3 regions of the Janthinobacterium sp. HH106 genome follow, and region 3 is predicted to be linked to each of the others. Evidence: predicted binding sites of a transcription regulator. Region 3 holds the regulator's gene; each other region holds the start of a gene.
The links. The regulator sigma-54, encoded in region 3, starts transcription at its own class of promoters, with help from an activator protein. The targets are predictions, from matches to a motif close to TGGCANGNAANCTGCTTT.
Positions count from the first base shown of each region.

Region 1: the regulator sigma-54 is predicted to act here: its motif matches at 2,549-2,566, upstream of adh (aldehyde dehydrogenase).
Region 2: the regulator sigma-54 is predicted to act here: its motif matches at 1,966-1,983, upstream of prpB (methylisocitrate lyase).

Region 1 covers NZ_LRIC01000023.1:9,770-13,740, reverse strand. Annotated here, with positions in the region: gene JAB8_RS11140 (methanol/ethanol family PQQ-dependent dehydrogenase) at 1-446, opposite strand, end outside; gene JAB8_RS11135 (DUF779 domain-containing protein) at 498-887, opposite strand; gene adh (aldehyde dehydrogenase) at 943-2,463, opposite strand; gene JAB8_RS11125 (beta-propeller fold lactonase family protein) at 2,716-3,672, opposite strand; gene JAB8_RS11120 (TonB-dependent receptor) at 3,877-3,971, shown strand, end outside.
Region 2 covers NZ_LRIC01000026.1:29,285-33,255, reverse strand. Annotated here, with positions in the region: gene prpC (2-methylcitrate synthase) at 1-937, opposite strand, end outside; gene prpB (methylisocitrate lyase) at 1,016-1,903, opposite strand; gene JAB8_RS11970 (hypothetical protein) at 2,233-2,481, opposite strand; gene JAB8_RS11965 (hypothetical protein) at 2,606-2,842, opposite strand; gene JAB8_RS11960 (MBL fold metallo-hydrolase) at 3,021-3,878, shown strand.
Region 3 covers NZ_LRIC01000073.1:81,241-85,211, reverse strand. Annotated here, with positions in the region: gene JAB8_RS27105 (enoyl-CoA hydratase/isomerase family protein) at 1-803, opposite strand, end outside; gene raiA (ribosome-associated translation inhibitor RaiA) at 935-1,294, opposite strand; gene JAB8_RS27095 (RNA polymerase factor sigma-54) at 1,364-2,842, opposite strand; gene lptB (LPS export ABC transporter ATP-binding protein) at 2,847-3,602, opposite strand; gene lptA (lipopolysaccharide transport periplasmic protein LptA) at 3,602-3,971, opposite strand, start outside.

The sequences.
Region 1 (3,971 bases), on a different contig from region 3:
GCCACCAGGTAGGCGTCCAGCGTGCCGAAGATCACCAGGTTGCCGTACAGGGCGGCGCCGCGGTTGACCACGTCGCAGCAGGGCATGATGCCGTCCGGCAAGCGATGCTCATATTTCCACAGCTTGGCGCCCGTTTTCAGGTCGACGGCAAAGATGCGCGAATACGATGCCGTGACGAACATCTTGCCGTTATGAATCAACGGCTGCGATTCCTGGCCCCGCTGTTTTTCGCCGCCAAACGAGAACGACCAGGCCGGCACCAGCTTGGCCACGGTGTTGTCATTGATCTGCGTCAACGGCGAATAGCGCTGGCCCTGCGTGCCCATGCCGAACGACAGCACGCTGGACGGATTCTTCGCCGTGCTGTCGAGCATGGCGGTGGTGACATTGCCCACGTCGGCCGCCTGGGCCAGCGATGCCAAGCCCAAACCGATGAGTATCCCCATGATGTTTTTCTGCACAATCATCTCCCTCTGTTTTATTAGTATGTGTGTGTATCAAGTCTTGCGGTGTTCATGCGGCTGGGCATGCAACAAGGCGCACTCTTCATCGGTGAACAGGCGCGAGCGCGTCAAAAAGCGCTTGCCCGTGCCGTTGTCGAGTGAAAACATGCCGCCATTGCCATCGACCACATCGATAATCAACTGGGTATGCTCCCAGTACTCGAATTGCTCGAGTCCCATGTAGAACGGTGCGCCATTCAAATTGCCGAGATAAATGTCGGTATCGCTGACATCGAACTCGCCCAGCGCGTAGCACATGGGCGCACTGCCGTCGCAGCAGCCGCCCGACTGGAAAAACATCAGCGGGCCGTGACGCTGGCGCAACTTGTCCATCATTTCCAGCGCCGCATCGGTGGCGACCACCCTGGCAATTGCTGCACTCATGGCATCCCTTTCTGCGCGCCGCGCCTGGACTACGGGCGCGGCGCCTGTTGCCGGTTTAGAAGAAGCCCAGCGCTTTCGGGCTATAGCTCACCAGCAAGTTCTTCGTTTGCTGGTAGTGGTCGAGCATCATCTTGTGGTTTTCGCGGCCGATACCCGATTGCTTGTAGCCGCCGAACGCGGCGTGGGCCGGATACAGGTGGTAGCAATTGGTCCACACGCGGCCCGCCTGGATGGCGCGGCCCATGCGGAAGGCGCGCGAACCGTCACGCGTCCACAAGCCGGCGCCCAAGCCGTACAAGGTATCGTTGGCAATCGCCAGCGCTTCAGCTTCATCCTTGAAGGTGGTCACGGACACGACCGGTCCAAAAATTTCTTCCTGGAAGATGCGCATCTTGTTGTGCCCCTTGAACACGGTCGGACGCACGTAATAGCCGCCTTCCAGGTCGCCCGCCTGCGTGTTGCGCTCGCCGCCAGCCAGCACTTCGGCGCCTTCCTGGCGGCCGATGTCGAGGTAGGACAGGATTTTTTCCAGCTGCTCCTGCGACGCTTGGGCGCCGATCATGGTGGAAGAATCGAGCGGATTGCCCTGCTTGATGGCGGCCACGCGCTTCAGGGCCCGTTCGATGAATTTCTCGTAGATCGATTCCTGGATCAGCACGCGCGATGGGCAGGTGCACACCTCGCCTTGATTCAGCGCGAACATCGCAAAGCCTTCCAGGCACTTGTCGAAATACTCGTCGTCCGCATCCATCACGTCTTCAAAGAAGATGTTCGGCGATTTGCCGCCCAGCTCCAGGGTGACGGGAATCAGGTTTTGCGCCGCGTAGCCCATGATCAGGCGGCCCGTGCCCGTTTCGCCCGTGAAGGCGATCTTGGCGATGCGCTTGCTCGAGGCCAGCGGCTTGCCCGCTTCCAGGCCGAAACCGTTGATGATGTTCAACACGCCCGGTGGCAGCAGGTCGCCGATCAGCTCGATCAACACCATGATGGAAGCGGGGGTCTGCTCGGCCGGTTTCAGGACGACGCAATTGCCGGCGGCCAGGGCTGGCGCCAGTTTCCACACGGCCATCAGAATCGGGAAATTCCACGGAATGATCTGGCCCACGACACCCAGCGGCTCGTGGTAGTGGTAGGCATAGGTTTCCGCATCGATTTGCGCGACGGAACCTTCCTGCGCGCGGATGCAACCGGCGAAGTAACGGAAATGGTCGATGGCCAGCGGAATGTCCGCGTTCATCGTTTCGCGGATCGGCTTGCCGTTATCGATCGTTTCCGCCGTCGCGATCAAGCTCAGGTTCTGTTCGATGCGGTCGGCGATGCGGTTCAGGATGTTGGCGCGCTCGGCGGGCGAAGTCTTGCCCCAGGCCTCCTTGGCGGCATGCGCGGCATCCAGCGCCAGCTCGACGTCTTCCGTCGTGGAACGGGCGATTTCGCAAAACGGCAAGCCCGTGATCGGCGTAATGTTAGGAAAGTATTCACCTTTTACTGGTGCAACGAATTTGCCGCCGATGTAATTGTCATAGCGTTGTTTGAAGGGATTGGCTACGCCCAGTTTGCTGATGTCTGCGAGATTCATGTCGTCCTCTATCGGGTTAATTAGAATGGAGTTACTTAATTAAAATCAAACGTCCTGGTACAGATGGGGTGAGTACACCGAGTCTTCCGCAAATGCCGTGCCAGCTCGCCATCCCCCTACCCAACTTAGCGGGTTTTACCTCTGTTGCAAGGGCCTGGTGGCGATATCGGCGGGTTCAATTGCTGCCGTAGCGCCCCATCGCCGCTGCACAATGGAACAGGTGTACCAGACTGGAACACCTGCCCTGTACCACTACCGAATCACCACGCCCCACGGCAATTCACCGACGGCAATATCGGCCAGCTTGCGCGCGCTGGCCGTGTCGATGACGGAAACGCTGTTCGAGCGGCCATTGGCCACGTACAGCTTGGCGCCGTCGGGCGTGATGGCCATGTTCCACGGACGCTTGCCGACTGGAATGGTGGCCGTCACCTGGTTGCTGGCCGTATCGATCACCATTACCGTGCCGTCGATACCGTTCGAGACATATACCTGCCTGCCGCCGGGATGGACGGCGATGCCATTCGCATTCTTGCCGGCGGGAATGGTTGCGACGGCCTTGCGCGCGGCCATGTCGATCACATAGACGGCATTGACCAGTTCGCACGCCACATAGGCGCGGCCCGAGTCCGGACTGAAACCGATGCCGCGCGGACGCAGTCCCACGGCGATGGAAGCCACCTGGCGGCGTTGCGCCACATCAATGACGTCGACTTGCTCGGCCTCTTCCGCACTGACCAGCAGCCAGCGCCCATCGGGGCTGAACACGGCATGTTCCGGGTTGCGTCCCTGCACCTTGATATCGGCAAGCAAGACGCCAGTGTGGCCATCGAGCAAGGCCACGCTATTGTTTTCCTCGACGGCCACGGCCACGTGACTGCCGTCCCGGGAGGCGCTGACGCCTTCGGGCGACTTACCCAGCGCTACGCTGCGCACGGGCACGCCGGTCACGTTATCGATCAGCAGCAAGGCGCTGCTGGCCGCATCCGTGACAAACAATTGCCGTCCGCTGGGGTCGGCGGCGATGCCGCGCGGCCGCTTGCCGGCCGCGATCTGGCGCACGACCTGGTCGGTCGCCGTGTCGATCACGCTCACGGTGCCCGATTTTTCATTGGGGACATAGGCAAATGGAGCGGCCTGGACGGCGGTGCTGGCGAGCGCGGGCAGCAGCCAGCACACCTGGAGAAAGCGCGAGAAGAAGTTGGGCATAATCACCTTTTCAATGGCAAAACACAGGAAAAGCGCACGCTAGCGGCGCATCTGATAATTGCTGCATGCAAACGCCGTGCCACTGACACGCGTATAATTTCCGCCCACCAATGGAGACATGGCAGGCATATTGCTTGATACAACTATGCAGACCTGCGCCGCGCACGCGACCAAGCAGGCTTTTATTCACATTGGAGAATCCGCATGCAGCATCGTTTCCGCCTGAACACCATCGCCAGCCTGTTTGTCGCCGGCAGCGCCACCCTGGCCCCCCACGTTTTCGCCGCCGAGTCCGCTGA
Region 2 (3,971 bases), on a different contig from region 3:
TGATTTCCCACATGACCGATTCCAGGCGCTCGGCGATGTCGAACATCTTGGTCGATCCCGCTTCCTGCGACAGCGAACGCGCCACTTCCTTGATGACCACGTTGCGCGGGTCCGAAATCGTGTAGACGGGGTGGCCGAAGCCGATCACCACTTCCTTGTTGGCGACGCGCTCGCGGATATCCGCTTCCGCTTCGTCGGCATTGTCGTAGCGCTTCTGGATGTCCAGCGCCACTTCGTTCGCGCCGCCGTGTTTCGGGCCGCGCAGTGCGCCGATGGCGCCCGTGATGGCCGAGTGGATGTCGGAACCCGTGCCGGCGATGACGCGGCTGGTGAAGGTCGAGGCATTGAATTCGTGTTCCGCGTACAGGATCAGCGACGTGTGCATGGCTTTTTCCCACGACGCCGACGGTTTTTCGCCATGCAGCAGGTGCAGGAAGTGGCCGCCGATCGAGTCGTCGTCCGTTTCCACTTCGATGCGCTTGCCGTTATGGCTGTAGTGGTACCAGTACAGCAGCATGGAGCCAAACGACGCCATCAGGCGGTCGGCGATGTCGCGCGCGCCCGGCGCGTTATGGTCGTCCTTTTCCGGCAGGGTGCAGCCGAGCACGGACACGCCCGTGCGCATCACGTCCATCGGGTGGGCGGCGGCCGGCAGCGCTTCCAGCGCCGCTTTCACTGCCGACGGCAAGCCGCGCAAGGACTTCAGCTTGGCCTTGTAGCCTTTCAGTTCCGCCAAGGTCGGCAGCTTGCCGTGCACCAGCAAATAGGCGATTTCCTCGAACTCGCAGCTGTCGGCCACGTCCAGGATGTCGTAGCCGCGGTAATGCAAATCGTTGCCGGTCTTGCCGACCGAGCACAGCGCCGTGTTGCCGGCGGTGACGCCGGACAGGGCGACGGATTTTTTAGGCTTGAAAGTGGCGGCTTGCGGTGCGGTCATTGTGTTCTCCAGATTGAATAGTCTCGGGTGCGTCACTGCGGGACCGGCATGCGGTCCCTGCTTTTTGCTTATTTCTGCTTATTTCTTTTGCGCGGCGAACAGCGCGTCGAGTTTTTGCTCGAAATCATGGTAGTTGATCGATTCATACAGTTCCATGCGCGTCTGCATGGTGTCGACGACGTTCTTTTGCGTACCGTCGCGGCGCAGCGCCTGGTAGACGTTTTCCGCCGCCTTGTTCATGGCGCGGAAGGCCGACAACGGGTACAGGGCCAGGCCCACGTGGGCGCTGCGCAGCTCGTCCAGCGTGAACAGCGGCGTGGAACCGAATTCCGTGATGTTGGCCAGGATCGGCACGTTGACGGCCTTGGCGAACGTGGCGTACATGTCCAGGTCCGTGATGGCTTCCGGGAAGATCATGTCGGCGCCCGCTTCGACGCAGGCGACGGCGCGCTCCAGTGCCGCTTCCAGGCCATCGACGGCCAGCGCATCGGTACGCGCCATGATGACGAAATTCGGGTCCGTGCGCGCATCGACGGCCGCTTTGATGCGGTCGACCATCTCTTCCTTGCTGACGATTTCCTTGCCCGGACGGTGACCGCAGCGCTTGGCGCCCACCTGGTCTTCGATGTGCAGGCCGGCCGCGCCGAACTTGATCATCGATTTCACCGTGCGCGCCACGTTGAAGGCTGAGGCGCCGAAGCCCGTGTCGGCGTCGACCAGCAGCGGCAGATCGCACACGTCGGTGATGCGGCGGATGTCGGTCAGCACGTCGTCCAGGCTGGAAATGCCCAGATCGGGCAAGCCCAGCGAGCCGGCCGCGACGCCGCCGCCGGACAGGTAGATGGCCTTATAGCCGGCGCGCTTGGCCAGCAAGGCGTGGTTGGCGTTGATGGCGCCGACGACTTGCAACGGGGATTCTTCCTGGACGGCCTTGCGGAATGCGGCACCTGCGGAGTATTGAGTCATGTGTTCACCTTATGGGTTTCGGACGGTCCCGAATGTTTCACGGAGTGGCTATGAACATTGATATTGCAAATGCCGTGCCAGCACCATGCGCTCGCGCGGAAAATGCACCACGGCACAGTGAAAACCAGGGAAATGGCCACGCATCGGCGCTGCACGCGTTGTCACGCCAGGGAACAGCGATGTCACGATTCAGGCCAATGATGTTTCAAATATGTTTCAATCATTCCATTTGAAACATTGAAACATGAAACATATGAGACTGCCACCGGCGACGCGCATAAAAAAACAGCCGGCGGGCGCCGGCTGCAGGTTTGCTGGAAATTCAAGGACTAGGCCAGCCGCACCAGCGGATTGGCGATGATGTTGTCGATCTGGCGCACGGCTTCTTCGCAGGCGGCGGCAATGGCGCCCTCCTCGTCGTCGCGCACGAATTGCATGGTCGAGCCTTCGAACACCTCCAGGCCTTCCGCCGTGGCGCGTTCAATGTCGCAGCTGGCCGACCATTTGCCATCGGTGGTGGGCACGGCCAGGGGAACGATTTCCCAGCCTTTATAGTGAATTTTAGAACTGCTATTCATGGGGTGCCTCCTTGGTGACTGACTCAATACTGGAAATCGTAGCATGAAGCGGCACCGCTAGCGACGTGTTTCACGCGCCGGCGCGCGGTCAGGCCGACTTTCAGGCTAAACGATTTACGCTGGCTCAAGGACGCAGCAGATTATCCACTTCCGTCCTGGCCACTTCCAGGCCCGCCGTGCAAGCGGTCTCGGGCGCCGCGTAGCCGCCCAGGGTACGGCTGCGCGTGATCGCCTGCGCTTCCGGCTCACCGTCGCGCTGCAGGCGGTAGGTAAAATCCCATAAATCGTCGTTATCTTTTTGCGGGGTCACGGAAATCGTAAAACCGCGGTACTGTTCGCTGCGTGCAGTGATATCGTTCATGAATTCCTCCTTGGAAGAATGAGGTTACCATGCTGCAAGCGCGAGCGTGCGCACGGCTGCGACGGAGGCATGCATGCCCGCTTATCTGTTTTTCGCATGTCAAATGTCAATTTGCAGCATTTTTTTAGCGAACTCTGGCGATATAATGCCATTCCCTTGCCCGTCCCTTGCCGCCGCGATGACTCCACAAATCCAAGCTTTCTTCGACCCGACCACCGCCACCGTCACCTACGTTGTCTACGAAGCGGATGGACGGGACTGCGCCATCATCGATTCCGTGCTCGATTACGACCCGAAGGCGGGCCGCACTTCAACCGCCTCGGCCGACAAGGTGATCACCTTCGTGCGCGAACACGGCTTGCAGTGCCGTTGGCTGCTGGAAACCCATGCGCACGCCGATCATCTTTCCGCCGCGCCCTACCTGCAACAGCAGCTGGGCGGCGACGTGGCCATCGGCGCCGCCATCCAGACGGTGCAGCAGGCCTTCGCCGCCGTCTACCACCAGGACGGCGCCAGGGCCGACGGCTCGCAGTTCGACCAGCTGTTCGCGCCCGACCAGGTGTTTCATATCGGAAAACTGGAAGTACGCGCCCTGCACGTGCCCGGCCACACGCCGGCCGACCTGGCGTACCAGATCGGCGACGCCGTTTTCGTGGGCGACACCTTGTTCATGCCGGACGTAGGCTCGGCCCGCTGCGACTTCCCCGGCGGTTCCGCTACCCTGCTGTACCGCTCCGTGCAGCGCTTGCTGGCGCTGCCGCCGCAGACGCGGCTGTTCATGTGCCACGACTACCCGCCCAACGGCCGCGCGCCGCGCTGGGAAGTGACGGTGGCGGAACAGCGCGCAAGCAACATCCATTTGCGCGACGGCATCACGGAAGAACAATTCGTGGCCATGCGCACGGGCCGCGACGCCACCCTCGACATGCCGACCCTGATCCTGCCCGCCATCCAGGTCAACATCAACGCGGGCAAGCTGCCCGAGCCGGAAGACAATGGCGTGCGCTACCTGAAGATTCCGCTCAACGCGCTGTAATTTCGCGGGGCCACGCTCCGCCCCCTCCCTCCCGCCTCATCGCACCTCCCCCTGGCGCCGCCTGCCCGCGCGCCAGCGCGGCATGCGCCGCTG
Region 3 (3,971 bases):
GCCGCCAGCGCCTTCGCCGCGAATGCGCCGTCATCCTGCGCCAGCGAGGCCATGATGGCGGCCACTGAACCCGCGCTGAAGTGGCGGTCCAGCGCCGCGCGCGCCGTGGCCAGGAGGGAAGCGCCCGCCTCGGCCTGGAATGGTGCCGCCAGTGCCTTGATAGCGACCGGCAAGCCTTCGCCCGGCGTGGACTCGAACAGGGCCAGCAGCGCCCCCATCTGCGCCTCGGGCAGGTAGACATCGGCCAGGCCCGTGTAGAGGGCGTCGGCCGCGTTGATCGTCAAACCCGTCAAGCCCAGGTACAGGCCCAGCTGACCCGCCAGACGGGACAAAAAGTAACTGCCGCCCACATCGGGGAACAGGCCGATATTGACTTCCGGCATGGCCATGCGCGTGCGGCCCGTGACGATGCGCAGGCGGTTGCCGGGCCCCGCTTGCGCCACGCCCATGCCGCCGCCCATCACCACCCCATCCATGACGGCGATATACGGTTTCGGATAAAAATGGATCAAATGATTTAAAGCATATTCTTCCGTAAAGAAATCTTCCAGCAAGGCGCTGCCGCCCTGCGGCGTGGCCAGGCCCGCATCGTAAAAGAAACGGATGTCGCCACCCGCGCACAGGGCTTTTTCGCTGCTGGAGCGGATCACCACGGCGTCCACCTGCGGATCGTCGCGCCATGCCAGCAAGGCCGCGCTCAGGGCGCGCACCATCTCCAGCGACAGGGAATTCAAGGCTTTCGGACGGTCGAGCACGATGTGGCCCGTGCGGTGGCGGATGGAAATCTGGACGAGGTCGCTCATGGCAGGCAGGAAAGAAGTGAAAGTGCAAACATTCTAGCGCCTGCGCGGCGAACATTGCGTTTCGCTGGACGCAAAAAAGGGCGCAATGTGCGCCCTTAGTTGATCACAGCCGGTTGAAAGTCGCGGGCCGCTTAGGCGGGGGCGAATTCTTCTTCCGAACTGTCTGGCAGATGCTTGATCGCCTCTTTACCGTGCCCTTGCACTTTGGTTTTGTATTTCATCACTTGCCTATCGAGCTTGTCGATCAGGGTATCGATCGCGGCATACAGGTCGTGTGCCAGGCTTTCCACATAGACAGTTTTGCCACTCAGACGCAGGTTGACTTCGGCCTTTTGGCGTTTTTCTTTCTCTTTGAGGTTGTCGACGGTCAGAATCACGGCGATATCGATAACTTGATCGAAATGACGTTTCACGCGCTCCAGCTTCGTTTGTACGTATTCACGGATGGCTGGTGTCACTTCGATATGATGTCCGCTGATGGTGAGATTCATACACACTCCTAAAGATGATCGGGTTCGTGCGGTCCATCGTATCCGGCCCGCAGAGGAACCGAAAAAAACTTACAAACACTTACGCAGGCTCACTGGCGGAATTTTTAACGCTTCCCGGTATTTGGCAACAGTACGTCGCGCAATCACCATGCCTTGTTCCCCCAGCATGTCCGCAATCTTACTGTCGGATAAAGGATTTTTAGGGTCTTCTGCTCCTGTCAGTTGCACGATCAATGCCCGTATCGCCGTCGATGACGCTTCGCCCCCCGCTTCGGTGGCGACGTGGCTACCAAAGAAATATTTCAACTCGAACATGCCGTGCGGGGTCAGCATGTACTTTTGAGTTGTTACCCGCGAGATAGTACTCTCGTGTAAACCCAGTGTATCAGCTATTTCACGGAGCACAAGGGGGCGCATGGCAACAGCCCCATGCGAGAAAAAGTTCTTTTGTCTTTCTACTATCGCCTGCGCCACGCGCAGAATCGTGTCGAAGCGCTGGCGCATATTCTTGATCAGCCACTTGGCTTCCTGCAACTGTGCACCCATGGCACCCTCGCCCTTGCCCTGCTTGAGCAAGTTGGCGTACATGGCATTGACGCGCAGGCGCGGCATGACGTCGTTGTTCAGGGTCACTTGCCAGCCATTGCGCGCGCGCTTGACGACGACGTCGGGCACCACGTAATCGGACACGTCCGCAGCGAACACGGCGCCCGGATGCGGGTTGCACTGGCGAATTACCGTCTGCGCTTCACGCAAGTCTTCATCGTCGCAATCGAGGGCTTTTTTCAGCTTGTTGAAATCGCGCTGGGCAAACCAGGCCAGGTGCTTTTCCACGATGACGAGGGCCATGCGCCGCGTCACCATGGCGATGTGCGGCAAGCGCTTGATTTGCAGCGCCAGGCATTCGGACGCATTGCGCGCGCCCACGCCCGGTGGATCGAAACTTTGCAGCAGCGACAAGGCCGTGCGCATCTCGTCGGCATCGATTTCCAGCTCTTCCGGCAGGCGCGCCAGGATGTCGTCGAGCGACTCTTCCAGGTAGCCATTGTCGTCGAGCGCGTCGATGATCAGCTCGACCAGCGCGCGGTCGCGCAATTCGAGCACCGTCACGCGCATCTGCTCCATCAGGTGTTCGCGCAGGGTGCAGTGATGGGCCTCCAGTTGCGGGCGGGAATCTTCGTCGTCGGGCGCCTTGCCCCGGCTCGCCTCGCTCCAGTCGCTGTCGCCGCCATCCGCGGCGGCCGGGCCCTCGCCCGCCTCGCCGTCAAAGGTTTCCGCTTCGGCCGGCGCCGCGGGCGCCTCCTGGCCTGGCGGCTGGGGCGGCGCTTCGGCCGGCGCGGCCGTGGAGCTCAAGGCCCCGTCGGACAGCAGGCGCAGCGAACGGTCGAGCGGATCGTCGAGGCGCTCGAGCAAGGGATTGTCCGTCAGCAGTTGCTCGAGTTCCTGGTGCAATTCCAGAGTAGACAATTGCAACAGGCGTATCGATTGCTGCAACTGCGGCGTCAGTGCCAGGTGCTGCGAAGTGCGCAGCTGCAATGATTGTTTCATTGGCTTACATGCGGAAGTGTTCGCCCAGATAGACCCGGCGTACCGACTCGTTCGCGATGATGTCGTCGGGGCGTCCCGACGCCAGTACCGAGCCCTGGTTGATGATGTAGGCACGGTCGCAAATACCCAGCGTCTCGCGCACATTATGATCGGTGATCAGCACGCCGATATTGCGCTCCTTCAAGAAGCGCACGATGCGCTGGATCTCGATCACGGCGATCGGGTCGACGCCGGCGAACGGTTCGTCGAGCAGCACGAAACGGGGATCGGTGGCCAGGGCGCGGGCGATTTCCACGCGGCGGCGCTCGCCGCCCGACAGGGACAGCGCCTGGTTCTCGCGCAACTTTTCAATCTGCAAGTCGGCCAGCAGTTTATCCAGGCGTTCCTCGATCTCGGCCTTCTTCAAAGGACGGCCTTCGACGGTCTGGATTTCCAGCACGGCGCGGATATTGTCTTCCACCGTCAGCTTGCGGAACACGGACGCCTCCTGCGGCAGATACGACAGGCCCATCTGTGCGCGGCGGTGGATCGGCAGGCTGGAAATGTCCACGCCGCTGATGTCGATGCTGCCGCCATCCGACGGCACCAGGCCGACGATCATGTAGAACGAGGTGGTCTTGCCTGCGCCGTTCGGGCCCAGCAGCCCCACCACTTCGCCGCATTCGACTTGCAGCGAGACATCATGCACGACTTGCCGCTTGCCATAGGTTTTCTGCAGTCCGCGAACGATCAGGGTGCTGCCGCAACGGGTATTGTCCATTATTTCGTTCCTGGCACAGGTGTGGCAGGCGCTTTCTCCGCCGCGGGCGCCTTGGTCTTCGGCTGGATCACCATGCGCACGCTGCCGCCGTCGGAGGTGCTGGTGCCGCTGTCGGAATTTTCCATCTTGAATACTTCCTTGCGGCTGTCATACGAGATGAAGGCGCCATTGGCCACGTCGGTCACTTTCGTGCCTTCCAGGCGCGTCAGCTTGGCCTTGGAAAACAGTTTCACCACTTCCGTCTTGTTGTCGTATTCCACGCGCTCCGCTTCGCCTTCGACCCACAGGTCGCCGGCGCCATCGCGCTTCTGGCGGAACGTGGCCAGCTTGCCGGGATCGGCCCAGAAGGTGATGAACTGGTAGCCTTGC